3 regions of the Brenneria populi genome follow, and region 1 is predicted to be linked to each of the others. Evidence: predicted binding sites of a transcription regulator. Region 1 holds the regulator's gene; each other region holds the start of a gene.

Region 1 (10,658 bases):
AGCGACGCGCTGCCCAGCAGGTTGTGTCCGCAGCCGTGTCCATTGCCGCCATTTTCCAACGGCCTGGGTTCGGCGACGTTCGCCGCCTGGCTTAGGCCCGGTAAGGCATCATATTCGCCCAGGATGGCGATAACCGGCGAGCCCGAGCCATATTCGCCCAGCAACGCGGTGGGCATGCCGGCGATGCCGGTCGTCAGACGGAATCCTTCCGCTTGCAACACGGCCTCGTGCCGCGCGGCGGAGCGGCGCTCCTCATAGTTCAGCTCCGGCGTATCCCAGATAGCGTCGCTGAGCGTGCAGAATTGTTGTCGTTTCGCCGCGATCAATGCGCAGATCTCTTCTACGATGTTTGGGTCGATCGGCGGCAATGTCTCTTCAGTTTGTGTCGCATTCATTTAGGTAGACTCGTTTCTCGCTGGGTAATAAATATGGATTGTGCGATCGCTGAGAGAACTCAGAGCGGCGCGGTATCCATACCAAACCACTTTTCACTCAGCGTTTTCAGCGTGCCGTCGTTTTTCGCTTTCTCAATCGCCGAGTTAAACAGGGCGGTTAATTCCGGATCGGATTTACGCAGGCCGACCGATGAGCCGCTGCCCAGAATGCCGCCGACAAACTGTGGTCCAGGCAGAACGATACTTTCGTTGCCCGGTTTTTGGGTGACGCCGGTCAGGTAAGCCGCCGACGCGATCACCAAATCCACGCGTCCTGCTTTCAGATCGAGATCTTGCTCTTGCGTGGTTTTATACTCACGTACGGTCATTACGCCTTTGAAATATTTATCCAGGAAGGTGCTGGCGATTGAAGCGGACTGTACGCCTATGGTTTTGCCTTTCAGCAGCGGCTTCAGTTTTTCAATTTCCGCCAATGTCGCCGCTTCGTTTTCCGGTTTCATCGAGAAGCGTTTGCCCATATCCGGCATTTCTTTGGCCAACGGGCTGGATTTCAAGGTTGCAAAGGTTTGTCCGGCCTGGGTATATGGCTGGCTGAAGTCGATCACTTCACGACGTTTGTCGGTGGCGGACATCCCGGAGATGATGGCGTCGAACTTACCTGCGTTCAGCGCAGGAATCGAGCTGGTAAATGGCTGCACCATCATTTCGCACTTCACCTGCATGTTGTCGCACAGCACTTTGTACAGATCGATTTCAAAACCGTCTAGCGTGCCGTCCGGCTTGGTGAAGTTATAAGGGTAGTATGCTCCCTCGGTGGCGAGCCGTACAGTGGTCCATTTCTTCTCCGCGGCGGACGCGCTGAATGCGGCGATCAGCGTGCTTGCCAGGCACAGTGAACAGGCGATGGTTTTTAATTTTGATTTCAACATAAAGATCTTCTCCCGGTGTAAATAGCTTTAATAATGGGTTTGTTACATTACCAACTGGCGATAAATTGACGGAAACGGGCCGACTGGCTGGCGGTGAAAACCTGTTCCGGCGTTCCCTGTTCCTCGATGGCGCCCTGATGCAAAAAGACCACGCGATTAGAGACTTCGCGGGCGAAGTCCATCTCATGGGTGACGACCAGCATGGTCATCCCTTCATCGGCCAGCGCGCGCATAACGCGCAAAACTTCGCCGACCAGCTCCGGATCGAGCGCGGAGGTCGGTTCGTCAAACAGCATGACTTTCGGCGCCATGGCCAAGGCGCGAGCGATGGCCGCCCGCTGCTGCTGGCCGCCGGAGAGGTGGGCGGGGTAATAATGTTGTTTATCGGCCAGCCCTACTTTTTCCAGCAGGTGCCGGGCGTGCTCCACGCACTCCGCGTGCGGGCGTTTTAATACGTGCACCGGCGCTTCGATCACGTTCTCCAATACGGTTTTATGCGACCACAGATTGAAGTTCTGAAATACCATCCCGAGCCGTGAACGTATGCGTTCGATCTGCTTGAGGTTGGACGGGCGGCTCTGCCCCTTGCGATTGGTTTGCATGGCGATCGTCTCGCCGTCGACGATGATTTCGCCCCGATCGGGCAGCTCCAACATATTGATGCAGCGCAATAAGGTGGATTTTCCCGAACCGGACGAACCGAGAATGGAAACCACCTCTCCCTGGTTGGCATCAAGAGAGATCCCTTTCAACACTTCCAGAGAGTCGAAGCTTTTATGAATGTTTCGCAGGCTAATCGCTGGCGTGGTCATTGGATATCTCCCAATTTCTTAATTTTTTTTGCCGTCGGCTGTGCGACAGGCGCGCGTAAGTGAGGCGTGACGCTATATTCCGCCCATATCAGCAGACGCGTCAGAATAAGGTTGATAAAGAGATAGATCGCGCCGGCGATCAGGAACACTTCGAGCGCCCGGTAAGTTTCAGAGATGATGCGCGCCGCGATGCCGGTAATTTCCATCAGCGTAATAATGGACGCTAATGACGTGGATTTGATCATGGAGATCAATTCATTGCCGTAAGCGGGCAGCGCCTGACGCAACGCCTGCGGAAAAATAACGCGTCTGAAAATCATCAGCGTCGGCATGCCGCAGGCGCGGGCGGCTTCGATCTGTCCTGCGGGGACGGACTGCAGTCCGCCGCGGATAATTTCGCTGGCGTAAGCGCCGGTACACAGGCTGAGGGACAGCAGCGCGCACCAATAAGGCTCGCGCAGCAACGGCCAGAGAACGCTTTCCCTGATCCAGGAGAATTGTCCCAGTCCGTAATAGATCAGGAATAGCTGCACCAGTAACGGCGTACCGCGAAAAAACAGCACATAGGTACGGGCGATGCCGCGTAGCACGGGGTTGCCGCCAATCTGCATTAACGCCAGGCCCAGCGCCAGAAAGAACCCGAGAAATACGGAGCCGATCGCCAGTTGCAGGGTTAAGGGAATACCGGGAATAATTTCCAGAAACGTTTCATAAATAAAAGAAAAATCCATCAGCGTTTCACACCCCGGGAATAATAGGCTTCCGTCCGGCGCATGATCCAGCCGGAACAGAGAGAGATAAGCAGATAAAGCATCGCCGCCGCCATAAAGAAATCAAACGGTTTGCCTGTCGAACCGGCGCCGGTCTGGGACTGGCTCAGCAGTTCGGCGACGCCGGTAACGGATACCAGGGCCGAGGCTTTCAACACCAATTGCCAAACGTTGCCCAGCGCGGGGAGCGCATGGCGCAGCAATAGCGGCATGATGATGCGCCGCAGGCGCAGCATGGTTGACATACCGCAGGCCTTGGCCGCTTCGATCTCGCCTTTGGATAAGGCGTAAAACGCGCCGCGGAACACTTCTGTCTGCTGCGCGCCGGAAGAGACGCCGACGGCGATAACCCCGGCGACAAAACCGGGAAGGCCCAAAAATTCATTGCTGCCGAATAGATTGGCGATCGTGGTTAACGCCGAACTGCCGCCGAAATAGAGCAAATAGATGATAAGCAGATCGGGCACGCCGCGTACGATCGTGGTGTAGGCGTCAGCCAGATAGCGCGCGGGACGGTTGCCGCAGATTTTCGCCCAGGCGCCGAGCGTGCCGATCAGCGCGCCAAGCAGAAACCCGCCGCACGCCAGCGCCAGCGTCATGCCCATACCGATCAGTAATAATTTTCCCCAGCCATTTTCACCAAAACTGATGAGTTGCCAGAAAGTCACTTCTTCCACAGATAGCTCCCAACGATTTATTGTTCCGATACCGATAGATACAGAACGTTTTTTGTGATCAGAGGACCGCTCACCCTGTTCGGGAACGACGATGCGGATAGGTAGCTTCTTCAGAGACAAACAGAGAGATATGTCCAGACCGGGTCTGCGGGATTTCAGCCGGGTATCGCTTTGCTATTCTGTTGAAGTACTTAGGGAACTAAGCAATATCCAGGCCACTTTTTGTTGATTCGGCGACTGACTAATTATTCATATATTTTGCTTATAAAATAATATGAATTTAATGGGAAAATGATCGCCGGGATGGAAGGCGAGGGGAGAAGAGTCGCTCTGTTCGCCGGGAGGTAACCAAAATAGTGCATGTGTTGCACTATTTTGGCTTTGCGATCTATTTTGGTGCGCTGGCGCGTCGCGATCCTTGTTTCTCTCCGCGCGGCCGGCGGCGTTCGGATAGCAAAAGCGCCCGGCGGTTATTCTGCCGGCTGGGTAAACCAGTTCAGTTTTTCTCTGAGGCCGACGACATTACCGACAATGATTAAGCTCGGGCTAACGGCCTGTTTTGCCAGCTCCCCAAGCTGCGACAGCTGCCCGGCGAATACCCGCTGCGCCGTGGAAGTGCCATTTTCGACCAGCGCCACCGGTACGGTTTCAGGAAGCTGCTGTTCTATCAATTTTCGCTGAATATAATCGGCCTGCTGCAGGCCCATGTAGAACACCAGCGTCTGTTTTTCGGCCGCCAGACTGGCCCAATCAAGCTCGGCGTCATGCTGGACATGGCCGGTGATTAGCCGTACTCCCTGAGAGTAGTTGCGGTGCGTCAGCGGGATGCCGCTATAGGCCGAACAGCCGGAGGCGGCGGTAATGCCCGGCACCACAGAGAAGGGGATTCCGGCCTGTCGCAAATGCTCCAGCTCCTCGCCGCCGCGGCCGAATATGAAAGGATCGCCGCCTTTCAGCCGTACGACCCGTTTTCCCGCCAGCGCTTTTTCCTGCAGCAGCTGATTAATCTGTTCCTGAGGAATGCAATGATGTCCCGACTGTTTGCCGACGAAAATACGCTCGGCGTCGCGTCTTATCAGGTTAAGCACCCCCTCTGAAACCAGGCGATCGTAAACCACGATATCCGCCTGCTGTAGCTTCTGTAAGCCTTTCAGCGTTAATAGCCCGGCGTCGCCGGGGCCCGCGCCCACCAGCGTTACTTCCCCTCTGTCATCGAGCGGTTCAGAAAATAGTTGCTCGGTGAGGCGCTGGACGCTGGCGGCGTCGTCATTCGCCAGCGATTGCAGCAGCCGATCGTGAATAAACAGTTTTTCCCAGAAGCGACGGCGAGTATCCGATTTTCTGAAGCGGCTTTGCACGCGCTGACGCAGTTCTCCGGCAAAGGCGGCCAGCTTGCCAAGGTGCTGCGGCAGAAGACTTTCCAATTTTTCACGCAGTATACGCGCCAGCACCGGCGCGCTTCCCCCGGAAGAGACGGCAACCATCAGCGGCGAGCGGTCGATGATGGACGGCATAATGAAACTCGCGCTCTGCGGGTCATCCACGGTGTTGCAGAAAATCTGCCGTTGGCTGGCATGGTCGTAAACCTGCCTGTTGATTTCGCTATCGTCGGTGGCGGCGATGACCAGCCATGTGCCCGTCAACAGCTTGGGATCGAACGATCCCTGAACCAGGGTCGCCCGCTTTTCTTGCTGCCAGTGAATAAATTTGTCGTTGAAGCCGATGGCGTTCACCGTAAGAATGGCTCCGGCATCCAATAATAGTCTGGCCTTGCGTTCCGCCACTTCTCCCCCGCCCACCAGCAAACAGTGCTTGTCGCGTAACTGACAGAATATTGGCAGGAAATCCATGTGGTGCCTCTTGATAATTAGGGTTGATAAAAGCCGCCTGCCGCCGGGACAGAATACGGAAGAGCAATATCGATGGCGATCTCTTATCCGTCGCGCCGCGGCCGTCGACGCTGGATAAGCTACGCTGCTGTCTTTGACCTGAACGCCATTTCCCGTAACCGTGCGGCGCGCATTTTCCAGACCGCGACCATCATATAGGCGAAAATGCTGTTTTTTCAATGGGCTGTCGAATAATAATTCACTGACTCTTTGTGTCGTTACCCATCAACGATCGCGGCGCGGACTGCGAGGCCTTAATAATAAAGCCGGCATCAAGCCGTACGGTATCTGATGATGGGTTACGGTAGGCATTCCGTACGTAAAAAAAAGTAAATGGGTGGCGTTGGCGGGTGCGGATACTTACAATCACTACGCTTTCTGTAGTCGATTTCTTCAAAAAGGAATTCTCATGCTCAAACGTACTCTGGTTGCGGCGGCAGCCTTTATTTCTCTCACCGCTTTTTCTCCGGCGTTTGCCGCTTCCGGCACAACGCATGTTTTACTGACCACGTCGGCAGGAAATATTGAACTGGCGCTGGATAATCAAAAAGCGCCGGTTTCGGTGAAGAATTTTGTCGAGTACGTTAATAGCGGCTTTTATAACGGGACGACGTTTCACCGGGTGATCCCCGGCTTCATGATTCAAGGGGGCGGCTTCACCAGCGACATGAAGCAGAAAGCGACCAATCCGGCGATCGTTAACGAAGCGGATAATGGCTTGCGCAATTTGCGCGGCACCATTTCTATGGCGCGTACGGCGCAAAAAGACAGCGCCACCAGCCAATTCTTTATCAACGTGGCGGACAATGCGTTCCTCGATCATGGGCAGCGTGATTTCGGCTATGCGGTGTTTGGTAAAGTGGTGAAAGGGATGGATGTGGCGGATAAAATCGCCCAGGTGCAAACCGAAAACGTCGGCCCTTATCAGAATGTGCCCACCAAGCCGATTGTGATCCAGTCAGCGAAAGTTCTGCCCTGACGGGTCATTCCCTACGTGCGGAAAAAAACGTGAGAATACTCTCACGTTTTTTATCGTCGAATCATATTGCGGCTTAACGGGTGCCGTAAACCACGATGGTTTTGCCGTGCGCGGAGATCAGGTTTTGGTCTTCTAACATTTTCAGGATCCGCCCCACGGTTTCACGTGAACAGCCGACGATCTGGCCGATTTCCTGACGCGTAATTTTTATTTGCATGCCGTCCGGGTGGGTCATGGCATCCGGTTGTTTCGCCAGGTTCAGCAGGGTCTGAGCAATACGCCCGGTGACATCAAGGAATGCCAGATTGCCGACTTTCTCCGACGTCACCTGCAGCCTGCTGGCCATCTGAGCAGACAGACGCATCAGAATGTCGGGGTTCACCTGAATCAGCTGTCTGAATTTTTTATAGGAAATTTCAGCGACTTCACAAGCCGTTTTCGCCCGCACCCAGGCGCTGCGCTCCTGACCCTCTTCAAACAGGCCGAGCTCGCCGATAAAATCGCCCTGATTAAGGTAAGAAAGGATCATCTCTTTGCCTTCTTCATCCTTGATCAGCACGGCGACAGAGCCTTTCACGATGTAGTAAAGCGTCTCTGCTTTTTCACCCTGGTGAATAAGCGTACTCTTCGATGGATACTTGTGGATATGGCAATGAGAAAGGAACCATTCGAGAGTCGGGTCTGTTTGCGGTTTGCCGAGAACCATTCGATATCATCCTCTGTTGTCAGTCACTGCGCAAATCACAGGGCTCAGAGTTCCCTGTACGGCGTATTTACTGTTAAAAGTTCAAATTCAGTGTAGGCAGAGCGACGTCCGGGAATATACTGAAGCCTTTATCTGGCGACGTCATCATCTCCCGGCATCTGAGTTTGTCCAGAATAAGGCAGATTCTGCTGTTGTTTTTAACACAGCTTGAAGGACGTGTCTTGTGTTGTCTCACCTCAGCATGATAAAGCTCTGGTTATCAGATGATTTTGTACAGTAACGATATAAAATTTCAAAAAATTTTTAGCGGAGGGCGCCATGCGGGCTCGAGTGAAGTGGGTTGAAGGTTTAACATTCCTTGGCGAATCATCTTCCGGACATCAGGTTTTAATGGATGGCAATTCGGGGGATAAAGCGCCGAGCCCGATGGAAATGGTATTGATGTCGGTTGGCGGATGCAGCGCGATCGATGTGGTATCGATACTGCAAAAAGGGCGTAATGACGTCGCCGACTGCGAGGTTAAGCTTACGTCAGAACGGAAAGCGGAAGCGCCGCGCCTGTTTACCCATATCAACCTGCATTTTATCGTAAGCGGCAAAGGGTTGACCGAAAAAGCCGTAGCGCGCGCGGTCGCGCTCTCCGCGGAACGGTACTGCTCGGTGGCGCTGATGCTGAGCCAGGCGGTGGAGGTGACCCACAGTCATGAAGTCAGGGAGTTGGCGTAGCGCTCCGAGCCGACGTCGCGCGGTATTGACCCGACGGGTTATGCCGCGCCTATCCGTCGGGCTATTGAATTTTTTTCCCTTCCAGCAACCGCTGCACCAGCGGCGCCATAATTAACTCCATCGCCAGCCCCATTTTCCCGCCGGGCACCACCAGCGTATTGATATGAGAAATAAACGATCCCTGCAACATCGCCAGCAGATAGGGGTAGTCGATATTATCCAGCCCCTGAAAATGGATCACCACAAAGCTCTCGTCCAGCGAAGGGATCGATTTTGCCGCGAACGGATTGGAGGTGTCCACGGTGGGAACCCGCTGGAAGTTGATATGGGTGCGTGAAAACTGCGGCGTAATGTAGGAGATGTAATCTTCCATGGAGCGAACGACCGAATCCATTACCGCTTCGCGCGAGTGGCCGCGTTCGTTCACATCGCGGATCAGCTTTTGAATCCACTCCAGATTGACGATAGGCACCACGCCGACCAGCAAATCGACATGCTGCGCCACATTGTGCTGAGCGGTAACGACGCCGCCGTGCAGCCCTTCATAAAAGAGCACGTCGGTCGGCTCGGGCATCGGCTCCCACGGCGTGAATGTGCCGGGCACCTGATTGTAGGGAATGGCTTCATCGTAGGTATGAAGGTATTTACGCGTTTTCCCTCGTCCGTGCTGACCATATTCGATAAAGGATTGCTCGAGCAGGCTAAAGTCGTTGGCCTCCGGGCCGAAATAGCTGATATGACGGCCGAGATCCCGCGCCTTGCGGATCTCCATATCCATTTCCGGACGGGTATAGCGGTGAAAACTGTCGCCCTCAAGCCGGGCGGCGCGCATGTTTAACTGCTGAAAAATCTTGTGGAATGCCTGGCTGGTCGTTGTGGTTCCCGCGCCGCTGGAGCCGGTAACCGCAATAATCGGGTGCTTATGTGACATAAGGCGCTTCACTCCATGATGGTGACGCTCGCTCCGGCGCTTCACGGAGCCGCGTCATCAAAAAACAAGGTTTCAGTCGGCTGAAAAGGTTTCTACCATTGTTAGCATGGTTAATGATGCCGATGCATCTTCTTTTTGGCCTTCAGCTTAGGTGATGTCTGCCGGCGCTAAGCTGGTCGCGGGGCATGATGTTGATGGTTTCATGCAGCTCCGACCATACCAGCGCCACGGCGCCGGACTCCAACTGCCGGCGCACGTCGGCAACCTTCTGCGGCAGCGTCCGCTCCTGCTCGCCGTAATCCGTGCCTTCGCGGAGAACGAAGGATTCGATGAGATTTTCCAGTGTTTCAGGTTCGAGCTGTTGCCAGGGAATGATCACGATATTTGTCCAGAAAAAATGTTGTGCAATCAATATCACGCTGTTAGCTTCAATGCCGCCGCTTAACAGTCCATGCTTTACAACTATACCCTAAATAATTCGAGTTGCAGGAGGGCGGCATTGCTGCGACAAATCCGCCTGCGGCGCTCCCGCGGGGGCGGGCAACGACGTCAACGCATAGGCAACTTGAAGTATGACGGGGATATAACCGCAAAATTGCTTCGGGGTGAGGAGCGCCCATTACATGGAATTGAGTTTGTTTCTGTCGATGTTAGGTTTTCTCTGGGTCGCCGCCATTACGCCGGGTCCGAACAATATGTTGCTGACGACGTCGGGCGCCAATTTCGGTTTTTTGCGTTCTCTGTGGTTGATGTTGGGCATTCTGTTCGGCATGCAGAGCATTTTATTGCTGGTGGCATTCGGCGTCGGCAGTCTGATCCTGGTCTATCCCTCTTTGCATTTCGCGCTGAAAGCGCTGGGCAGTTTGTATCTGCTTTGGCTGGCGTGGAAAGTCGCCACCGCCGCTTATGAAAAGCTGGAAACCCTGGACGCGCCGCCGCGGCCTATTCGGTTTTATCAGGGCTGGCTGCTGCAATTTCTCAATCCCAAAGCCTGGCTGATGGCGCTGGGGGCGGTCGCCAGCTTTAGCCTGCCGGGCGCGGAATATCACCACTCGGTAATGGCGATAAGCTTCGGTATCGTACTGGTGAACCTGGTCGCCGGCGCGATATGGCTCGGGTTCGGTACGTTGATCGGCCGCCTGTTGCGCAGTAAAAAAGCCTGGATTACCTTCAACGTCTCTATGGGATTGCTGACGGCGGCCTGCGTGTTGCTGATTTGGCATTAGCCGTGCGGCGCAGGCAAGCCGCCTCCCGGCCTGCGCCAACGGCCTGCTACGACGAGGACGAGAATTGCCGATTCATCCGCTCTAGCTGTTCCTGGGCTTCAAGCCACGCCATTTCGCTCTCTTCCAAATCCGCTTTCGCCTTTATCTGCCGCTGTAAGCACTCCGTCAGCTCCGCCTTGCGGCTGGCGTCATAAATCCCGGAGTCCGCCAGGCTGGCCTCGACGGTTTCCAGCGCCGCGCCCAGCTTCTCCATCTGCTGTTCGAGCCGGGCGATTTGCTTGCGCAGGGGCTGCGTTTGGGCCCTCAGTTCGGCCTCCCGGCGCTTTTGCTCCTTTCTGGCCTGAGCGCTGTTGGCGGCGTTCTCTTTGGGCGCCTCGCCGGCGGCGCTCTCCTGACGCTGCTTATCCGTCAGCCATTGCTGATAGTCCTCCAGATCGCCGTCGAAAGGCTCGACCTTGCGGTCATGGACCAGATAGAGATCGTCGGTGGTGGAGCGAATCAGATGCCGGTCGTGCGATACCACCACCAGCGCGCCTTCGAAATCGATCAGCGCTTCCGTCAGCGCCTGGCGCATATCGAGATCCAGGTGGTTGGTCGGTTCATCCAGCAGCAGCAGGT
Region 2 (10,658 bases), on a different contig from region 1:
CGGTCTCGGGGTGGGCGCGTAAAAAGCGCTGCTGGATTTGCCGGGCGATGCCGTTGACGCAGCCCACGGTCGGGACGATCCACAGCTCATTGCGAATGCCCACCGCGCCGCCGGCTCGGCGATACAGCCGTATCGGCCGATCCGGCAACGGCGCCGGCAGTACGCCGGGCTGCGGCCGGTAGGTATAGCTATCCAGATCGCTCAGATTGGTTTTGGCGTTGTGCGTATGGATATGTTCGCCGGCCGCGATCGCGCTCAGGGCATGGCCGATAGGCAAACCGTATTTCATGATGTGCTGTCCGGCCTGTAGCGGGATCAGGGCGCATTTATGCCCGCGGGCCACCGGCGACGCCAGGATGAGCGTGCGGCCCTCAACCTCGACCCGTTCGCCGCCGGCGAGGTCGCGCAGTGCGACGCCGACATTGTCCAGCGGATGTATTTTTATCATATCTTGCATGGGAGCACCTTAACGACAAGCGGCCAAAGCAGCGCGCATCCCCTGAGTTTGGATATCCTGCAGCCGGCGGGCGACGGTTTCCGTCAGCTGTGGAACCGTATTCAGATCCGCGCCCCAGTGTTCGCGGTCGGCCAGCACGCTTTGCGCCAGGTCGCCGAGCGTGGCGGCGCCGGCATCGACCGCCTGCCAGAGGGCGGCGAAGCGATCGAGCCAGCGGGCGTCGTCCTGTAAGGGGTAGCTCTCGTCCCGGCGTTTGCCGCGATAAAACATCAATAGCGCGGCGAGGGCGAAGGTCAGACGCGGCGGCAGCCGATGGTTCCTGCGCTGATAAGCCAGCAGCTGCGGCAAAATTCGGGTGCGGAATTTGGTCATGCCGTTAAGGGCGATGGCGAGCAGCTGGTGTTGGATAAACGGGTTGCGGAACCGGCTCAGCACCGCCAGGGCGAAGTCGCGCAGCTCTTCCGGCGGCAGATCAAGCACCGGGACGATCTCCTGCGCGATCGCCTGTTCGACAAGCCGGCTGATTTGCGCGTCGTCCATCGCTTCGCCCACGGTATTCAATCCGGCCAGAAACGCCACCGGAACCAGCGCGGTATGGGCGCCGTTCAAAATCGCCACCTTGCGTTCCTTATACGGTTTGATGTCGTCGACAATTCGAATGTTCAGCGGGTAATCATCCAGATGCAGCGCTCGCGCCAGCCACTGCGGCCCCTGAATAACAAACAGATAGAAATGTTCGGCGGTATCAAGAAACGCATCGCGGTAGCCCAGCCGCCGCTCCAGCGCCGCCGCCTCATCGCGCGGGTAGCCGGTGACGATTCTATCGACCAGCGTAGAGCAAAACGTATTGTGCGCGCTCAGCCAATGTACGAACGCCTCTCCCAGCCGCCACTGCCGGGCGTAGCGCAGCACCAGCGTTTGCAGCGCTTCGCCGTTATAGTCGATCAGTTCGCAGGGCAGTATCACCCACCCCTTGTCCGCCGCGCCGTCGAAATGCCTGAAACGCTCATAGAGCAGACGGGTCAGTTTGGCGGGGAAGCTGGCCGGGGGCGCGTCATCGAAGCCGTCCTGCTCCAGATAGCCGATCCCGGCTTCGGTGGTGTTGGAAAACACCCAGCGCATCTCCGGATTGCGCGCCAGCGCTAAATACTCCTCAAACTGCTGATAAACATTAATTTCCCGGTTGACCGAGCGAATAATCCGCGCCTCGCTGACGCTGTCGCCATGCGGGTTTAGGCCGCGAATAATCGTGGTATAGAGTCCATCCTGGGCGTTCAGCGAAGGGGGCGCGTCGCTGTCGATCGGCCGGACGATCACCACGCCGGCATTGAGGGCGGTGTGCTCATTGAGCAAATCCAATTGCCAATCGACGAACGCGCGCAGAAAGTTTCCCTCGCCGAATTGGATGATTTTTTCGGGATGGCGGCGGCCGGGAAAATCGTGACGATTCAGCGTTAACATAGCGATATCCTTAAGTGAAAAGCGTTATCGGGATGGCGTCCCGAGAGATGATGGGGTCGCCATGATTCAGAACTGAATCACGCCCTTGATGAGCGCCCTGTTCTTCACCACGTCCGTTTCATACACTTCGGCCAGCGTATGAAAATCAAAGCGATGCGTGAGCATCATGTCCGCGGAGAGTTTTCCCGCCGCCATTAAGCGGCCGACTTTGGCGAAGTCCTCCTCGGTGGCGTTGCGGCTGCCCATCATCGTGGTCTCTTTTTTGTGGAAGTCCGGATCGGCAAAGCTGAGATCGCCTTTGAACAAGCCGACAAAGACGATGCTGCCGCCGTGGCGGATGAGGTTAACGCTGTTATTCATCGCATGCTGGTTGCCGGTGGCGTCGATGACCTTTAGCGGCAGCGCGCCCGAGAACGCCTCACGCAGCTGCCGTTCGAATGCTTCTGCCGCGGGGTCCAGGGTGGCGATCTCCAGTTTCTCTGCCACATGGCGGCGGCGTTCGGCGCTGGTGTCGGCCATGACCACCTGCGCGCCGTCGGCCTTGGCGATGGCCGCCACCCCCAGGCCGATCGGCCCGGCGCCGACCACCAGCACCTGTTCGTCGGGTTGAACGGCGGCGCGGCGCACGGCGTGGGCGCTGATGGCGAAAGGTTCGATCAGCGCGGCGGATACCGGATCGACGTCATCGACGATCAGTAAATTCTGTACCGGAACCGTGAGGTATTCGCAGAATCCGCCGTCCTGATGTACCCCGATGACCGAAATATTTTCACAGCAGTTGGTTTTGCCGCTCAGGCAGGAGCGGCACCGGTGGCAGGCGACATAGGGAATAACGGCAACCCGTTGACCGGCATGCATATTGTGCACGTTATTTCCCAGCGCGATCACTTCGCCGCAAATTTCATGACCTAAGACGCGCGGATAACTGAAAAAAGGCTGATTGCCGCCCCAGGCATGAATATCCGTACCGCAAATACCGACGTTTAAAATCTTGATTAACGCCTCGTCATCTTTAGGTATCGGCTGTTTCCGCTGTTGATAAACCAGTTTTGTCGGTTCCTCGCAAACCAGCGTTTTCATGGTATTTATATTTTTCATAAAAAAATCCTCGTGAAGGGTGGATTCTTTTATTAAATAAAAAAACGGTTTCGGGCTATGCCTTAGAAATTATTTGTGAGTCGCCGCTTAATATTCAGCTTTAAATTAGTTTTAAATGAATAAAAAGCCAAAGGAGCCATAATGAGCCGCACGCAAAATCTTCGTCATAACGTGATCAATCAGATGATCGACGGCATCAGTAAAGGACATATCCGCTCGCCGCTTCCTTCGCAGGCGGCCCTGGCGGAAATGTATAACGTCAGCCGCACCACGGTGAACCATACCCTGAGCTATTTGCATCGGCAGGGGGTATTGGAAAAAGTGGGCGGCAATTATCTTATCATTCGCGATCCCACGGAGGATGACGGCTTCGACAGCGTCAGCCAGCCGCTCGAAGAGCAGACCCGCGTATTTGAACGCGCCTTTTTCCATATGATTAATCAGCGAAAATTACGCGCGGGCGACAGTTTTTCCGAATTGCAGCTGGCGCGGGAAGCGATGGTCAGCCCGATAGTGGTGCGCGAATTTTTACTGCGTTTTTGCCGCTATAACCTGATAGAGAGCATACGCCGCGGCCAGTGGCGCATGAAAAAATTCGATAAGGAGTATGCGGAAAAGCTGTTTGAACTCAGAGAGATGCTTGAGACTCACGCGCTGAATAAGTTTATGAATTTGCCGCCGGATGATGAACGCTGGCTACAGGCCAAAGAGCTGCTCGGCCGGCACCGTCAATTGCGTGAAACCATCGGCGATAACTACCGCACGTTCTCCCAGCTTGATCAGGCCTTTCATAAGTTAATCCTATCGGCGGCGAACAATCCGTTTTTCAACCAGTCTCTTGAGATTATATCGGTAATTTTTCACTTTCATTATCAATGGGATGAAAGAGATTTGAAACAGAGGAACATTATTGCCACCGATGAGCATATGGCGATACTGAGCGCGTTGATCTGCCGCAACGACCTCAATGCGATGCGCGAAATGCGCCAGCATCTGGATAGCGCCAAGCAGTCTATGCTGCACTCCATCAGTCAGTATGCCGACTAGCCGGCGCGTCGCGGCGCTTTTTATGCCGCCGGCGCCTTATGCTGGATATGACGAACTATTTGTTACTAATGCATTGATATGTATCGATAATTTTATCCAGCCCGTCCATGCGTAAAGACTCCGCCGGGCAAAAAAACCGATAAAAAGCCGATTAAAAGCCGATTAAAAACAGCAAAATATTAAACGCTGCACGAATCTGCGACAAAAAGGCGCGATGCTGATAATTATCCCTCTATTCTCAAACGCACCGGATTGTGTTTGCGCAATGAGGTGAAAATTAACAACGGAATAGGTGAAAAAGTTTTAGCCTGAGCGTTATCGAATTAACAAATCGGTCGTCATGGTAAACGTTTTTAACCATTTTAATTCGTGGCGCAGCGTTATTTTTATAAAAAGAGAGAGAAGCATTACGGCGATTTATTATTTATCGTGAAATAAATCGTTACGCCGTAAATGAGTAAATTCCTGACCGAAGAGTTAGCGTCTCTGATAAATGCGTCGTTATGGATAGCGCCATTAAAACTAAATGAGATCAGTGGCAAATATCGATTAATGGCCCGGATAGGGTCGGGGTCGATATGAGAATCATTGATGTATTGGCAGCCTGAAATTTATTGGTTTTCGAGCCGAGGAATAAAATGAAAAGAAAAATAATTGAAATTGAAGTTAAAGATATCCGCTTCCCTACCTCAAGAAATCTTGATGGCTCCGATGCCATGAACGCCGTTTCGGACTACTCCGCCACCTATGTGACCTTGCGAACCGACTCGGATGACGGGCTGGTCGGCAACGGTCTGACCTTCACCATCGGACGAGGAAACGAGCTGTGCGTGGAGGCGGTGAAATCGCTGTCCCGTTTGTTTGTCCAGGATCGCTATCTGGAAGATATTACCGCCAACTTCGGCAGCTACTGGCATGAGCTGGTGGCGGGCGATTGCCAGCTGCGCTGGGTCGGCCCGGAAAAAGGGGTGATACATCTCGCGACCGCGGCAATTATCAATGCCATGTGGGATCTGTGGGCCAAGAAAGAGGGCAAACCGGTCTGGAAACTGCTGGTGGATATGTCGCCGGAAGAGCTGGTCAACTGCGTCGATTTCAGCTATCTCACCGATGTGCTGACTCCCGAAGAGGCGATCACGCTGTTGCGCAAGGCGTCGACAACCAAGGCGCGGCGCGAAGAGGAGATGCTGCGCGACGGCTTCCCCGGCTATACCACGGCCGCGGGATGGCTGGGCTATTCCGAAGAGAAAATGCGTATGCTGGCGCGTCAGGCGGTTGCCGATGGCTGGACCCACCTGAAGCAGAAGGTGGGGGCGGATATTGAGCAGGATATTCGCCGGGCCACCATTTTGCGCGAAGAGCTGGGCTGGGATTATAAGCTGATGATGGACGCGAACCAGATCTGGAGCGTCGATCAGGCGGTGGAAAATATGCGCCGTTTGGCGAAGTTCGATCCCTGGTGGATTGAAGAGCCTACCAGCCCGGACGACATTTTAGGCCACGCGGCGATTCGCCGGCGCATCGCCCCGATCGGCGTCGCCACCGGCGAACACGCCCACAATCGCGTGATGTTTAAACAGATGTTCCAGGCCGGCAGTCTCGATTTTTGCCAACTGGACCCCGCGCGGCTTGGGGGATTGAATGAGGTATTGGCCGTAATTTTAATGGCGGCGAAATACAATATTCCGGTCTGTCCGCATGGCGGCGGAGTCGGCCTCTGCCAATATTCACAGAATATCGTTTTATTTGATTATATCGCCGTATCGGCGTCGCTGGATAAACGTGTTCTGGAATATGTCGACCATTTGCACGAAAACTTTCTGGAGCCCATCAATATTAAACGCGGCCACTATATGCCGCCCAAAATGCCGGGCTACGGCGTAACCATGAAAGAAGCCTCTGTAGCGCAATTCGAGTACCCGAAAGGTACGGAGTGGCGCAGCTGAAAATCATATTAACCATCGTTATAACAACAGGTTGCATTTAATGCGATGGTTATATTCTACCATTATGAAAATGATAGAGGAGTGGGCCAATGTTACCGTACGATAAAAAAGAAATATTATCGGTGGCAATAAAGAAGTCCGTGAGACGGTTATTACCTTTTCTGGCGTTAATGTATATTCTCGCCTATCTCGATAGAGCGAATATCGGTTTTGCCAAAGAGACGTTTCAAATCGATACCGGATTAAGCACCGCGGCATACGCATTCGGCGCCGGTATATTCTTTATCGGTTATGCCATATTTGAAGTGCCGAGTAATATTTATATGTTTAAATACGGCGCCCGTATTTGGCTTGCCCGTATTATGGTGACCTGGGGCGCGATTTCCGCGCTGATGATGTTCGCCGATTCGGAGCTGACCTTCTATGTCCTGCGCTTTCTGTTAGGCGCATGCGAAGCCGGCTTTATGCCGGGCGTGATGCTCTACCTGACGTTCTGGTTCCCCATTACGGTGCGGGCGAAGGTCGCCGGCTTCTTCTGGTTCGGACCGCCGTTGGCGTTTATTTTAGGCGGCCCCTTATCCGGCGGTTTATTGGCGATGCATGGCGCTTTCGGCCTGCACGGCTGGCAAATCATGTTCCTGGTTACCGGTCTGCTCACCATTCTGGTGGGGATCTGGGCCTATTTTTATCTGGATGACCGCCCGTCCGATGAACGCTGCGCTTGGCTGACGCCGCAGGAGCGCGCGGTGTTGTGCGAAACGATGGCCGCGGAAGAGCGTGAAAAGGTGAGCCACGGTCCGAAAGGCATTTTGCAGGCGCTGCTTGACCCGAAAGTGATCTTCCTGTGTCTGATCGCCTTTACGATTCAGGTCGGCTCGTACGGCATCGCCTTCTTCCTGCCGACCCAGGTCGCCCACATTATGGGGACGAAAGTCGGGTTCTGGGTCGGCGTGGTTACCGGGATTCCCTGGCTATGCGCGCTGCTGGCGGCCTACTACATTCCTCATTTATCGACGATTATCCGCGAACGGCGCTGGGTGGCTTCATTGACGCTGGCGGCCGGCGCGGCCGGGGTCGCGGGGTCGGGCCTGCTGGCCGGCACGCCGATGGTCGCCTTTATCGCGCTATGTATCGGCTGCGCCGGTTTGCTGGCCGTTCAGCCCATCTTCTGGACCTTCCCCACCGGCTACCTGGGGGGCGCGGCGGCGGCGTCGGGCATCGCTTTGATTAACTCGCTGGCGAATCTGGGCGGCTTTGTCGCGCCGAACATTCGCGTCTGGGCCGAATCCGCGTTCAATAGCGACGTCGCCGGCCTCTATCTGCTGGGCGGCATCGCCTTTGTCGGGGCGTTGATGATCCTGGCGGTGTACCGTCTGGGAATCGGCAAACAGGAAGAGCGCGACGATAAAGTGGCATTAAGCCGTACGCAAAAGGCGTGATGGCCTGATAGCCACACCAATAATATTTATTGCACCAATACCGGGGAAAGCACCTCAGCCGATGGCGAGGTGCTTTTTTTGACGCTGCCGCCGGGGATTGACGGCGCCTGTCGTACCCTAAATAACGCCGATCTGTGTATATTCGTTTTGATATGTTGCATGTAGCCTTGTTATCCATGCGGGTCTTTATCCGGAGGCGATCGCCGGCGGCGCGGCGACGATCTTTCCGTGGTTTAATAAGGGAATCATCATGGTGGTAAAAGATAGGCTGCTTGCTCTTTGCGTTGTGATTTTGTGGGGCGTGAATTTCGTGGCGATTAAGGTCGGTCTGCAAGGTATGCCGCCTTTCCTGCTCGCCGGGCTGCGTTTCTCTCTGGTGGCGCTGCCGGCCGTTTTCCTGGTGCCGGCTCCCCGCATCCCTTTACGCTGGCTGCTGGCCTACGGCATGACCATCAGTTTCGGCCAGTTCGCCTTTCTGTTCTGCGCCATCAAGTTGGGCATGCCCGCCGGCATCGCTTCGCTGGTGCTGCAGGCGCAGGCGTTTTTTACGCTGCTGATCGGCGCGGCGCTGCTGGCGGAAAAACTTCGCTGGAACCATATCCTCGGCATGCTGGTGGCCGCGGCGGGGATAGCGGTGTTGGCCGTAGGGCGCACGGACACGCAGACCGCCGCCGGCATGACGCTGACCACGCTGTTGCTTACGCTGGCCGGGGCGCTGTCGTGGGCGTTCGGCAACATCAGCAACAAGGTGATCATGAGCCAAAGCGGCGGCGTAAAGATTATGTCGCTGGTGGTGTGGAGCGCGCTGGTTCCCATCGCGCCGTTTTTCGCCTGTTCGTGGCTGTTCGAAGGCGAAGCGCGAATTGTTTCCAGCCTGGCGAATATTCAGCTCTCTACCTGTCTGTCGCTGCTTTATCTGGCTTTTGCCGCGACCATTGTCGGCTACGGCATTTGGGGCGATCTGCTGGCGCGTTACGAAACCTGGCGTGTGGCGCCGCTCTCGCTGCTGGTGCCGGTGGTCGGGTTAATCAGCGCCGCGCTGTTTCTCGACGAATCCCTTTCGCTATTGCAGATAGCGGGCACCCTGCTGATTATGCTTGGGCTGTTAATCAATATGTTTGGCGCTCGCCTGCGGGCATTGCGCCTGGCGCGGCAGGCCTAGCGTCGCCGTCTGGGGCGGTTTAGCCGCGCTTCTGCCCTGCAACGGGGCGCTTTTACCGTGCGGCCCGATAGAAACGCCCTCTTTTTTTGCTATTCCCCGTTTATTTTCTACGCTTTTACGATTACCCGCGCGGCCCGGCGCGCATGTCTCGTCGGCGTATTTGTGGCGTGAACTTTGCAACGGCACAGCCACGCTTGGCAAATAAAATCAAAAGGGTTACGGAAATGATGATAACAAAAGGAAAATGGCTCGCGTCTTTGACCGCGGCGGCGTTACTGGTCGGCGCCGCCGCGCAGGCCGCCTCCGCCCCGGCGGTGGAGGCGCGCAACGGTATGGTGGTCAGTTCGCAATATCTGGCTTCGCAGATCGGGGTCGATATCATGAAAATGGGCGGCAACGCCATCGATGCCGCGGTCGCCGTCGGGTATGCCCAGGCGGTGGTTAACCCCTGCTGCGGCAATATCGGCGGCGGCGGATTTATGACTATCCATCTGGCGGACGGTACCGACACCTTTATCAACTTTCGCGAAACCGCGCCCGCCGCCGCCAGCGCCGGTATGTATCTTGACGCGCAAGGCAACGTGAAAAAAGGCGCCAGCCTGTACGGCTATCTGGCCGCCGGCGTGCCCGGCACGGTGCTGGGACTGGATACGGCGCAGAAAAAGTACGGCAAGCTGAGCCGCGAACAGGTGATGGCGCCCGCTATCAAGCTGGCGCGTTACGGCTTTGAGCTCACCCGGGCGGATACCGATATTCTGGATACCACCGTCAAGCGTTTCAAGGAGGATCCTGAGGCGGCCCGCATCTTCCTGCGTGCGGACGGCAGCCCGCTGCAGCCCGGCGACAGGCTGGTGCAGCGCGATTTGGCGCAGACCCTGCAGGCGATTGCCGATAACGGCCCGGACGCTTTCTATAAGGGCCGGATTCCGCAGGCGGTGGAGCAGGCGGCGAAACAGGGCGGCGGCATTTTAACGGCCGCCGATTTTGCCGATTATCGCGTTACCGAAACGGCGCCCGTCACCTGTGATTATCGCGGCTATAAATTCGTTTCCTCGCCGCCGCCCAGCTCCGGCGGGGTAACCCTGTGCGAAATTTTGAATATCGTCGAAGGCTACGATATCAAAGCGATGGGCTTCAACTCCGCGGCCTCCGTGCATGTGCTGACGGAAGCGATGCGGCATGCCTATATGGATCGCAACACCTATCTCGGCGATCCGGAGTTCGTTCATAACCCATTGAATCGACTGCTTAGTAAAGACTACGCCGCCGAAATCCGCAGTCAAATCGCGCCGCAAAACGCCACGCCGTCGCAGCAGGTGCAGCCAGGGTTCGGTCCGCATGAGAAGCCGGAAACCACCCACTACTCGATTATCGATAAGCAGGGCAACGCCGTTTCCACCACCTATACGGTGAATGGCCGCTTCGGCGCGGTGGTGATTGCGCCGGGCACCGGCTTTTTCCTCAATGATGAAATGGATGACTTCACCGCCAAAGTGGGGGAGAAAAACCTGTACGGACTGGTGCAGGGCGAACGTAACGCCATCGCCCCCGGCAAGCGTCCGCTCTCATCCATGAGCCCGTCGCTGGTGACCAAGGACGGAAAAGTCTTTATGGTGCTGGGCTCGCCGGGCGGCTCGCGCATTATCACCATCACGCTGCAAACGGCGCTGAACGTCATCGATCACGGCATGGCGCCGCAGGAAGCGGTGGATGCGCCGCGCATCCATCATCAGTGGCTGCCGGACGAGGTTTACTACGAACAGCGCGGGCTGTCGGCGGATACCCTGGCGTTGCTGAAACAGCGCGGCTATAAGATGGTCGAACAGACGCCCTGGGGGGCGGCGGAGCTGATTATGGTCGGCTTGCCCGGCGCCGCCGGCGTGGCGGCCGCCAGCTCCGGCAACGACTCCGCCGTATCCGGTAAAGTGCGCGAAGGCTACCTGTACGGCGCCAACGACATCCGTCGTCCGGCGGGCGCCGCTATCGGTTATTGATGCGGGAGTGAAAATGAGCGCTCCCCGGCAACGCCGCCCGGCGCTGGGGAGCGC
Region 3 (10,658 bases), on a different contig from region 1:
ATGAATGCCGCCGTCGAAATCCCAGATGCGATCTTTTTTGAAAGCGGCAAACAGCTTAAGCATGGCGTTCTACTTGAATGACGCGAACCGGAATGGCGTTGAGATCCCATTTCCAGTTTTCGGGGGTCGGGGCGACGGGACGCAGTTCGATACAATCCGTGGGGCAGGGAGCGACGCACAGATCGCAGCCCGTGCAGAGATCGCTGACAACGGTATGTATCGCTTTCGTGCTGCCGATGATGGCGTCTACCGGGCAAGACTGAATACACTTGGTGCAACCGATGCAGTTGGCTTCGTCAATCCAGGCGACTTTGCGCTCAGGTTGGCGCGCGGCGCCGTCTCCGTCGAGCGGCTGCGGATCGATGTTCAGCTTCTCGGCCAGCTTCAGCATCATCGCCTCGCCGCCGGGTACGCATTTGTTGATTTTTTCGCCGTTCAGCGAGACGGCTTCTGCATAGGGGCGGCAGCCGGGGTAGCCGCACTGGCCGCACTGGCTCTGCGGCAGCATGGCCTCGACCTGTTCGACGACGGGATCTTCCTCTACCTGAAAACGGCGCGACGCGTAGCCGAGGATGAGGCCGAAAAACAGGGAAAGTAAACTGAGAGCCGCAATGGCGATCCAAATAGCCGTCATTAGAATTTCACCAGACCGGTAAAGCCCATGAAAGCCAGCGACATCAGCCCGGCGGTAATCAGCGCGATCGACGAACCGCGAAAAGGCGCGGGAACGTCGGACACCGCGAGGCGCTCGCGGATGGCGGCAAATAGCACCATCACTAAAGAAAAACCGGCGGCGGCGCCGAAACCGTATAGGGTCGATTGAAGAAAACCGTGGGACATGTTGACATTCAGCAGCACAACCCCCAATACGGCGCAGTTGGTGGTGATTAGCGGCAGAAAAATCCCCAGCAGGCGGTAAAGCTCCGGACTGGTTTTACGCACCACCAGTTCGGAAAACTGGACGACCACGGCCAGGACCAGAATAAACGTCATGGTCCGTAGGTACAGAATATTGAGCGGTTCCAGAATCAGCGCGTTGACGATCCAGGAGAACATGGAGCCCAGCGTCATCACGAACGTGGTGGCCAGCCCCATGCCGATAGCCGTCTCCAGCCGTTTGGAGACGCCCATAAACGGACACAGTCCCAGGAATTTCACCAGAACGAAGTTGTTTACCAGAAGGGCGCTAACAAATAACAGTGCGTATTCGGTCATTACTCTGCCTAAAAAATAAAACCCGCATATTATCAGGCATTGTCAGGCTTTCGACAACATACCTAAAGTAGGGATATAGGCAAAACCTGAAGGAATAGGGGACTTAACCTCATATAAAGGAACGGAAAGGTGATGAAACCATCGGCTGAAGCCGGCGAATATGCATAATTATTCTTTGTTTTGCCGCATTATCGCCGTTGCGCTTTATATCACATAGCGCCACGCCGACTTGGGGACGCGGCCTAAGTCGAATAGCTTGCCGCCAGAGGCCAGCTCCGCCCGGCGGTGGTCCGCGGCGCGGTACATATTGATGATTTCCTGACTGTCGGTCAGGGAGTAGTTGAGATGGTCGAAGAGTTTTTCCAGACTTTCCGAAGTGCTGACCTTCCGAAATTTAAGCAAGTAATCATGCGCTGTCATAATTAATGAGCTAATAGTTATGTTGTTGGGGTGATTAAGTATATGCAAGAGATAATCGCTGTCTATAGGATAATATGGAAAGTAATATAAATTTTAAGCGGGCCAATAGCCGCGGCTAACCGGCTGAAAACTCGGGCGGTATTGGTTTTTCAGCCGTTGCCGCGTCCGTGCGGCCCGGCGTTTTCCCGTCAGCGGCCGCAGAGTTTATAATAGGCCTCGTTCCAGCGCAGCGCGTCCCTGAACGCCGGGAGGCGGGTCTCATTGTCTATCACCAGCAGTTCAATATGCTGCATCTCGGCATACAGACGCAGATAGTCCGCATCCAGCGCCTGGCTGAATACCGTGTGATGGGCGCCGCCCGCCAGAATCCAGGCTTCGGCGGCGGTCTCCAGCGAGGGCTGCGCCCGCCAGACGGCGCGCGCCACCGGCAGTTTGGGCAAGGGGCGCGGCTGTTCAACGGCCTCCACCACGTTAACCAGCATTCTGAAGCGGTCTCCGATGTCGATAACGCTGGCGTTGAGGGCGGGGCCGGCGGGCGTAGAGAAGATCAGCCGTGCCGGGTCGTCCTTGCCGCCGATCCCCAGATGCTGGACGTCGAGAACGGGCTTCCGCTCTTTGGCGATGCTGGGGCAGACCTCCAGCATATGGGCGCCGACGATCAGATCGTTATGCGTCTGGAAGTGGTAGGTGTAATCCTCCATAAACGAGGTGCCGCCCGGCAGCCCGCTGGCCATCACTTTCATAATGCGCAGCAGCGCCGCCGTTTTCCAGTCGCCTTCGCCGCCGAAACCGTAGCCTTGCTGCATTAACCGCTGCACGGCCAGCCCCGGCAGCTGCTTCAGTCCGTACAGATTTTCGAAATCGGTGGTAAAAGCTTGATAGCCGCCCTGTTCCAGGAAACGTTGCAACCCCAGCTCGATTTGCGCCGCATCCAGCAGATTTTGACGCTTCGGACCATGAAGTTTGACCGCGTCGGTTAACTGATAGCTGGCTTCATACTCGTCAATCCGCGCAGCGATATCGCCCTTGGCGACGGCATCCACCGCCTCGGCTAGATCGCCTAATCCCCAGGCGCTGACGGAGTAACCGAACTGAATCTGCGCGCCGACCTTATCGCCCTCGGTGACCGCCACCTCGCGCATATTGTCGCCAAAGCGCGCCACTTTCAGCCGCCTGCTTTCCTGAATCGCCGCCGCCACCCGCATCCATTTGGCGATGCGCTCATGGGCGCGTTTATCCCGCCAATGGCCGGCGACCACCTGGTGCGACTGATGCATTCGGGCGCCGATAAACCCGAACTCCCGTCCGCCGTGCGCCGTCTGGTTCAGGTTCATAAAGTCCATATCCATGGTGTCCCACGGAATTTCCGCATTGAACTGGGTATGAAATTGCAGCAGCGGTTTATGCAGAATGGCGAGCCCGCCGATCCACATTTTGGCCGGCGAGAAGGTATGCAGCCAGATCAGCAGGCCGATGCAGTTATCCTGATAGTTGGCGTCCCGGCACAGCGAGAGAATTTCATCCGGCGTTTTCACCAGCGGTTTAAGCGCCAGCTTTACCGGCAGCCCGGCCTCCCGGTTCAGGGCGGCGACCACGCTCTCCGCGTGCTCCTTTACCCGGCGCAGGGTTTCCGGTCCATAAAGATGCTGGCTGCCGATAACAAACCAGACTTCAAGCTGCTTGAAATGATCCATGATGACTCCTGTTTGTCCCCAACGGGAAGAGACGTAGTTAACCGAGGCTTAGGCCTAATGCTGTTCACTGAAGCCCATTTTTAGGGGAAACACAGGGGAGGTTCCCGCGGGGACGCATCACCCCTGTGGTCGCCCCGTGTATCTCGATACTTAAACGATCGGCATTTGGCTTCGGCCGGCGTTTTCCGCTTCTGGGCGATAAGCCGGCTCGGCGATGCGGCACCACTGCCGATAGCGTTCATAAAGCCGCTGGTAGCGCGCGGCGCGCGGTCCGTCCGGCGTCAGCGTGCGTTCAATCGCGCTGGACATGTGGCGTTGCGCGTCTGGAATGTCGGGGTGAATGCCCGCCGCGACGGCGGCGAAGATGGCCGCCCCCAGCGCGCAGCACTGATCGGAGGCGACGATTTGCAACGGGCGATTCATCACATCGCTACAGACCTGCATGATGGCCGGGGATTTCCGGGCGATGCCGCCGAGCGCGATGATGTTGTCGACCGGCACGTCCTGACTTTCAAAACACTCCATGATGGCGCGGGCGCCGAAAGCGGTGGCGGCGATAAAACCGCCGAACAGCGTCGGCGCGTCCGTGCCCAGATTGAGGTCGGCAATGACGCCTTTTAACCGCTGGTTGGCGAAGGGGGTGCGGCGCCCGTTAAACCAGTCGAGTACCGCGGGCAGATTCTCCAGCGTCGGGTTCTCCGCCCAGGCCAGCGTCAACCGTTCCAGCAGCTGCGCCTGCGTGGCCTGTAGCGGTGTCTTGAGCTGCGGATATGCGTCGGCGGCCTGTTGCAACGGCCAGCTCAGCAGGCGGCCGAACCAGGCGTACATATCGCCGAACGCGGATTGGCCCGCTTCCAGGCCGACGCGGCCGGGCACCACGCTGCCGTCGACCTGCCCGCAGATACCCTGTATGGCGCGGCCGGCGATGCGTTCCTCCTCCGCTATCAGAATGTCGCAGGTGGACGTGCCGATCGCTTTAACCAGCGTATACGGCTGCGCGCCGGCGCCGACGGCGCCGACATGGCAGTCGAAGGCGCCGCCGGCGATAACCGTGCTTTCCGGCAGGCCGAGCCGCTGCGCCCATTGCGCGGCGATGACGCCGACCGGCCGCTCGGCGGTCCAGGTGTCGGTAAACAGCGGATATTGCAGATTCTCGCTTAGGCGCGGATCGAGCGCCTGCAGGAACGCTTTGGGCGGCAGTCCGCCCCAGTCGGGGTGCCAGAGCGACTTATGCCCGGCGCTGCAACGGCCGCGTTTGATCTCCGCGGGAGCGGTGGCGCCGCAGAGCAGGGCGGGCACCCAATCGCAGAGTTCGACCCAGGAGACGGCGGCCCGCCGCACCTCGGCGTCGGCCCGCGTGACGTGAAGTATTTTCGCCCAGAACCATTCGGCGGAGTACACGCCGCCGGTATAGCGGGTGTAATCGGCGAAGCGGCCGCTGCGGCACAGGGCATTGATCTCCTCGGCCTCTTCCAGCGCCGTGTGATCTTTCCACAGCACGAACATGGCGTTGGGATTGTCGGCGAACTCGGGGCGCAGCGCCAGAATATTGCCCTGCGCGTCGATGGGCGCGGGCGTGGAGCCGGTCGAATCCACGCCGATGCCGACGATCCGCCGACGCTGTTGCGCGCTCAACTGGTCTGCGGCGGCGCGAACGGCCTGTTCCAGCGCTTCAATATAATCCAGAGGGTGGTGGCGGAACTGATTGCCGGCCGGCAGGCAATATTTTCCCGCGCGCCAGCGGGGGTAATACACCACGTTCGTCGCCAGCTCCCGCCCGGTTCGGCACTCCACGGCCAAGGCGCGTACCGAATCGCTGCCGAAGTCGAGGCCGAGGGTAATCGCACTCATTGTCTGCTCCCGTTTAGCTCCGTCCGTCGTGTGGCAACGATAAGAGCGTGGCGGTTTCGGGCGTGAGGAGGCGTTGGCTGGAAGTATGCATTTTTCTGCCGCCAGCGGCGGTTTTGTGATGGACTTCAAAAGTTAACGACTGGTTAAATTCGCTAAATATATGTACAAACCTGTCATTATTTCGGGATGTGATAACGCTCTATCTCCTGGCGAAAAATAACGGATAAAAGGTAGGACGTCTGAATGCCGCGGAAGAAGGAAATTGCATCGACGCGCTGTTTTTCCTTTTATCCGGACCGGAAATGCCTTTCTGGAAACGATTACACGTTTTCGCGCCCACGGCGTGCAAAACGATAAATATACCGGAGAACATCATGCATAAATTCACTAAGGCGCTGGTAACGATTGGGCTGGCCGTCGTTATGTCACAATCGGCTATCGCCGCAACGCTGAAACTGGGGTTTCTGGTTAAGCAGCCGGAAGAGCCCTGGTTCCAAACCGAATGGAAGTTTGCCGATAAGGCGGGAAAAGATCTCGGTTTCGACGTTATCAAAATCGCCGTTCCGGACGGCGAGAAAACGCTTAACGCCATTGATAGCCTGGCCGCCAGCGGCGCCAAAGGGTTTGTTATTTGTACGCCCGACCCTAAACTCGGGCCGGCGATAGTGGCTAAAGCGCGCAGCTACGATCTGAAGGTTATCGCGGTGGACGATCAGTTCGTCAACGCCAGAGGCGAGCCGATGGACTCGGTGCCGCTGGTGATGATGGCGGCGACGAAAATCGGCGAACGGCAGGGGCAGGAGCTATGGCGAGAGATGAACAAGCGCGGCTGGAAGGTTGAGGAAACCGCGGTGATGGCGATTACCGCCAATGAGCTGGATACCGCGCGCCGCCGTACCACCGGTTCGATGGACGCCCTGAAAGCGGCCGGCTTCCCGGAAAAACAGATCTATCAGGTGCCGACCAAATCCAACGATATCCCCGGGGCGTTCGACGCCGCCAACTCTCTGCTGGTGCAGCATCCGCAGGTCAAAAACTGGCTGATCGTCGGCATGAACGATAACACCGTGCTGGGCGGCGTTCGCGCCACGGAAGGCCAGGGTTTTAAAGCGGCCAACGTGATCGGCATCGGCATCAACGGCGTGGATGCGGTGAGCGAACTGTCGAAAGGGCAGGCCACGGGCTTCTACGGCTCGCTGCTGCCAAGCCCGGATATCCACGGCTATAAAAGCATCCAGATGCTGAACGACTGGATCGCCAAGGGCGTAGAGCCGGCAAAATTCACCGAGGTCACCGACGTGGTGCTGATTACCCGCGACAATTTCAAAACCGAACTGGAGAAAAAGGGCCTGATGTAATAGCGGAATGCCGGTCGCGTAAGCCGGTTTTAGGGGAAACGCCGGGGGAGGCTCCCGCAGGGGAGGGCTCACCCCGACGGTCGCCCCTGTCTCTCGCTGCTTAAACGATCGGCATTAGGATGTGATATCGGCGCCGTTTGCGCGGCCGCCGTTTTAACCATGAGGAGATGGACATGACGGCACAGTCACCCTACTTATCATTTCATGGCATCGGCAAAGTCTTTCCCGGCGTGAAGGCGCTGACGGACATCAGCTTTTCCTGTTATGCCGGGCAGATCCACGCCCTGATGGGGGAAAACGGCGCGGGCAAGTCCACCTTATTGAAAATTTTAAGCGGTAACTATGCGCCCTCCAGCGGGGAAATCCGTATCAAGGGCAAGCCCGTGCAGTTCACCAACACCATGGATGCCCTGAATAACGGCATCGCCATCATCTATCAGGAGCTGCATCTGGTGCCGGAAATGACGGTGGCGGAAAACATCTACCTCGGCCAGTTTCCGCACAAATACGGCGTGGTCGATTATGCCCTGATGCGCTATGAGAGCCGGCTGCAGCTCGACCATCTGGGATTGGATATCGACCCCGATACGCCGCTTAAATATCTCTCCATCGGCCAGTGGCAAATGGTGGAAATCGCCAAGGCGCTGGCGCGCAACGCCAAAATCATCGCCTTCGATGAGCCCACCAGTTCGCTGTCCGCCCGGGAGATTGAACAGCTATTCCGGGTGATTCGCGAATTGCGCCGCGAAGGGCGCGTCATCCTATACGTTTCGCACCGTATGGAGGAAATTTTCGCCCTGAGCGACGCCATTACCGTGTTTAAGGACGGCCGCTATGTGCGCACCTTTGACGATATGCGCCAGGTGAACCACGAATCGCTGGTGCAGGCGATGGTGGGCAGAGACCTGGGGGATATCTACGGCTACTCGCCCCGCGACTGCGGCGCAGAGCGGCTGACCCTGAAAGAGGTGAAGGCGCCGGGGGTGAAATCCAGGGTTTCCCTGCATGTGCGCCGGGGAGAGATCGTCGGGCTGTTCGGGCTGGTGGGCGCCGGGCGCAGCGAACTGCTGAAGGCCCTGTTCGGCGCGACCCGTATCACCGGCGGGCAGGTGCTGTTGGACGGCAGGCCGCTGGCGATCGCGTCGCCGATCGACGCCATCCGCCAGGGCATCATGCTCTGTCCCGAAGATCGCAAGGCGGAGGGGATCATCGCCGTCCATTCGGTACGCGACAACATTAATATCAGCGCGCGGCGCAACAGCCTGAGAGCCGGTTTCGTTATTAATAACCAGTGGGAGGAGGAGAATGCGCGCCGGCGGATCCAGGCGCTGAATATTAAAACGCCCAGCGCGCAGCAGCTGATGATGAATCTTTCCGGCGGCAATCAGCAGAAGGTGATTCTGGGCCGCTGGTTATCCGAGGAGATGAAAGTCATCCTGCTGGATGAGCCGACGCGCGGGATCGACGTCGGCGCCAAGCATGAAATCTATCACGTTATTTATACGCTGGCGCAGCAAGGTATTGCCGTGCTGTTTGCCTCCAGCGACCTACCGGAAGTGCTTGGGCTGGCCGATCGCATCATCGTGATGCGCGAGGGCGCGGTATCCGGCGAGCTGCTGCACGATGAAGCCACGGAGCAGAAAGCGCTGAGTCTGGCAATGTTACGAACCCCTGATATTGACGCCGCGGTTGCCTGACCGCAAAGGAGTAAACCATGCCCATAAGTAAAACCGACTCGACGCTTGCCGCGGGGTCTGAAAAGAGAAAAGGCGGGACGGGCGTCGCCCGTATTTGGGATAACTACGGCATGCTGGTGGTGTTTGCCGTGCTGTTTTTCGCCTGCGTGATTTTCGTGCCGAACTTTTCCAGCTTTATCAATATGAAAGGGTTGGGACTGGCGATATCCATGTCCGGCATGGTGGCCTGCGGGATGCTGTTCTGCCTGGCTTCCGGGGATTTCGATCTCTCCGTCGCGTCGATTATCGCCTGCGCCGGCGTCACCACGGCGGTGGCGATCAATCTCAGCCAAAGCCTGTGGATCGGCGTTGGCGCCGGGCTGCTGCTGGGCGCCGCCTTCGGGTTAATTAACGGTTTTGTCATTGCGCGGCTGAAGATTAACGCGCTGATCACCACGCTGGCGACCATGCAGATCGCGCGCGGTCTGGCCTACATCATCTCCGATGGCAAAGCGGTCGGTATCGAAGACGAGCGTTTCTTTACGCTGGGCTACGCCAACTGGCTGGGGCTGCCGGCGCCGATCTGGATCACCGTGGCCTGTATGCTTCTGTTCGGGCTGCTGCTGAATAAAACCACATTTGGCCGCAATACGCTGGCGATAGGCGGCAACGAAGAGGCCGCGCGTTTGGCCGGGGTGCCGGTGGTGCGCACGAAAATCATCATTTTCACGCTTTCCGGCCTGGTCTCCGCGGCGGCGGGCATTATTCTGGCGTCGCGTATGACCAGCGGCCAGCCGATGACGTCGATCGGCTACGAGCTTATCGTGATTTCCGCCTGCGTATTGGGCGGGGTTTCGTTGAAAGGCGGTATCGGCAAAATCTCCTATGTCGTCGCCGGGGTGCTGATTTTGGGCACCGTGGAGAACGCGATGAATCTGCTGAATATTTCGCCGTTTGCCCAATACGTGGTGCGCGGTTTGATCCTGCTGGCGGCGGTGATCTTCGACCGCTACAAACAGCTGGCGAAGAAAACGCTATGAACCGCGTTTATGGGACGGGAGGCCTGATAAAACGCGGGCCTCGTTATGACGCTTGCTGCCGCGGAGGTTAGATGTATCACCGTATGACGCATGAAATCCAGCCTAATCCGCTGCTGCCGGGCTACTCGTTTAACGCCTATCTGGTCGCCGGGCTGACGCCGATCCTGGCGCATGGACCGCTCGATTTCTTTATCGATCGTCCTGATGGCATGAAAGGCTACATCATTAATCTCACCATCAAAGGGCAGGGACAGGTTTTTGATGGCGACGACGTTTTCTACTGCCGTCCGGGCGACTTACTGCTGTTTCCGCCTAAAACCAAGCACTTTTACGGCCGTGCGCCCGACAGCGACTGCTGGTATCACCGCTGGGTCTATTTTCGCCCACGGGCGTACTGGGCCGACTGGCTGGAATGGCACAGCAAAAGCTGCGGCGTCGGGCGTTTGAGCCTGCCGAATAACCAACTGCTGATGGAGTTCGATCGGCTATTCACCAATATCGAACAGACGCAGCGCTCGGGACGGCGTTTTTCGGAGGAGCTGGGAATGAATCTGCTGGAGCGCCTGCTGCTGCGGGCGATGGAGGAAGATCCGCAGAGTCCGCATAAAATCATGGATCCTAGGGTTATTGAGGCCTGCCAGTTTATTACCGCCAATCTGGCCGGCGAGCTGCGCATTGACGAAGTCGCCCGGCATGTGTGCCTGTCGCCGTCGCGGCTGGCGCATCTGTTCCGCGCGCAGGTCGGCATTAATATTTTACGCTGGCGCGAGGATCAGCGGGTGATCCGCGCCAAACTGCTGCTGCAAACCACGCAAGAGTCCATCGCCAATATCGGCAGGGTGGTCGGTTATGACGATCAGCTCTACTTCTCGCGCGTATTTCGCAAACGGGTGGGGGTCAGTCCGAGCGATTTTCGCCGCAGCCGCAGTGAAATCAACTATCCGGCGGCCGAAAAGGAAAACCCGCCGTGGAACGCGGCGTCCTGCGGCGTTGGCATTCGGCGCGCGGCGGAGATATCATCAAGATAATGAGATTCCTCTAAATTTATGAGGTATATATACCTAAATAATTCGAGCTGCGGTATGAAGGGTATACTTGTGGTGATATTAAAAAGCGAAGGCGAAGGGGAATCTTCATGAGTGACGTAATTCGTGTTGGATTATTGGGATACGGTTATGCCAGTAAAACGTTTCATGCGCCGCTGATTGCCGGGACGCCGGGGATGGAGCTGGTCGCTGTTTCCAGCAGTAATGCCGATAAAGTTCATGCCGACTGGGCGAATGTGAGAGTGGTGAGCGAGCCGCAAACGTTATTTAACGAGCGGGATATCGACCTTATCGTTATCCCCACGCCGAATGACACGCATTTCTCATTGGCCAAACAGGCGCTGACCGCGGGCAAACA

What was found. Region 1 encodes CRP, which controls carbon source genes, mostly activating them, when cyclic AMP is high. Its sites were predicted from a motif close to ATGTGANNNNNNTCACAT; they were not measured.
Region 2: a site for CRP is predicted at 4,590-4,607, ahead of VSX58_RS11960 (enolase C-terminal domain-like protein). Genes of this name have one in related genera too.
Region 3: a site for CRP is predicted at 5,294-5,311, ahead of VSX58_RS02855 (arabinose ABC transporter substrate-binding protein). Genes of this name have one in related genera too.

What each region holds. Positions count from the first base shown of each region.
Region 1 is NZ_JAYWTM010000014.1:138,061-148,718, forward strand. Features, by position in the region: gene VSX58_RS14725 (M20 family metallopeptidase) at 1-395, opposite strand, end outside; gene VSX58_RS14730 (transporter substrate-binding domain-containing protein) at 455-1,324, opposite strand; gene VSX58_RS14735 (ABC transporter ATP-binding protein) at 1,372-2,136, opposite strand; gene VSX58_RS14740 (ABC transporter permease) at 2,133-2,867, opposite strand; gene VSX58_RS14745 (ABC transporter permease) at 2,867-3,583, opposite strand; gene cysG (siroheme synthase CysG) at 4,054-5,433, opposite strand; gene ppiA (peptidylprolyl isomerase A) at 5,882-6,451, shown strand; gene crp (cAMP-activated global transcriptional regulator CRP) at 6,525-7,157, opposite strand; gene VSX58_RS14765 (OsmC family protein) at 7,476-7,883, shown strand; gene VSX58_RS14770 (phosphoribulokinase) at 7,945-8,814, opposite strand; gene VSX58_RS14775 (YheU family protein) at 8,957-9,193, opposite strand; gene VSX58_RS14780 (LysE family translocator) at 9,438-10,040, shown strand; gene VSX58_RS14785 (ABC transporter ATP-binding protein) at 10,087-10,658, opposite strand, start outside.
Region 2 is NZ_JAYWTM010000009.1:74,873-85,530, forward strand. Features, by position in the region: gene VSX58_RS11940 (UxaA family hydrolase) at 1-457, opposite strand, end outside; gene VSX58_RS11945 (tagaturonate reductase) at 467-1,918, opposite strand; gene VSX58_RS11950 (zinc-binding alcohol dehydrogenase family protein) at 1,985-3,007, opposite strand; gene VSX58_RS11955 (GntR family transcriptional regulator) at 3,158-4,063, shown strand; gene VSX58_RS11960 (enolase C-terminal domain-like protein) at 4,702-6,009, shown strand; gene VSX58_RS11965 (MFS transporter) at 6,099-7,448, shown strand; gene VSX58_RS11970 (EamA family transporter) at 7,699-8,610, shown strand; gene ggt (gamma-glutamyltransferase) at 8,838-10,604, shown strand.
Region 3 is NZ_JAYWTM010000001.1:631,960-642,617, reverse strand. Features, by position in the region: gene rsxC (electron transport complex subunit RsxC) at 1-63, opposite strand, end outside; gene rsxB (electron transport complex subunit RsxB) at 56-634, opposite strand; gene rsxA (electron transport complex subunit RsxA) at 634-1,215, opposite strand; gene ydgT (transcription modulator YdgT) at 1,420-1,635, opposite strand; gene araA (L-arabinose isomerase) at 1,824-3,329, opposite strand; gene VSX58_RS02860 (ribulokinase) at 3,480-5,180, opposite strand; gene VSX58_RS02855 (arabinose ABC transporter substrate-binding protein) at 5,555-6,538, shown strand; gene araG (L-arabinose ABC transporter ATP-binding protein AraG) at 6,712-8,235, shown strand; gene araH (L-arabinose ABC transporter permease AraH) at 8,253-9,254, shown strand; gene araC (arabinose operon transcriptional regulator AraC) at 9,326-10,282, shown strand; gene VSX58_RS02835 (oxidoreductase) at 10,390-10,658, shown strand, end outside.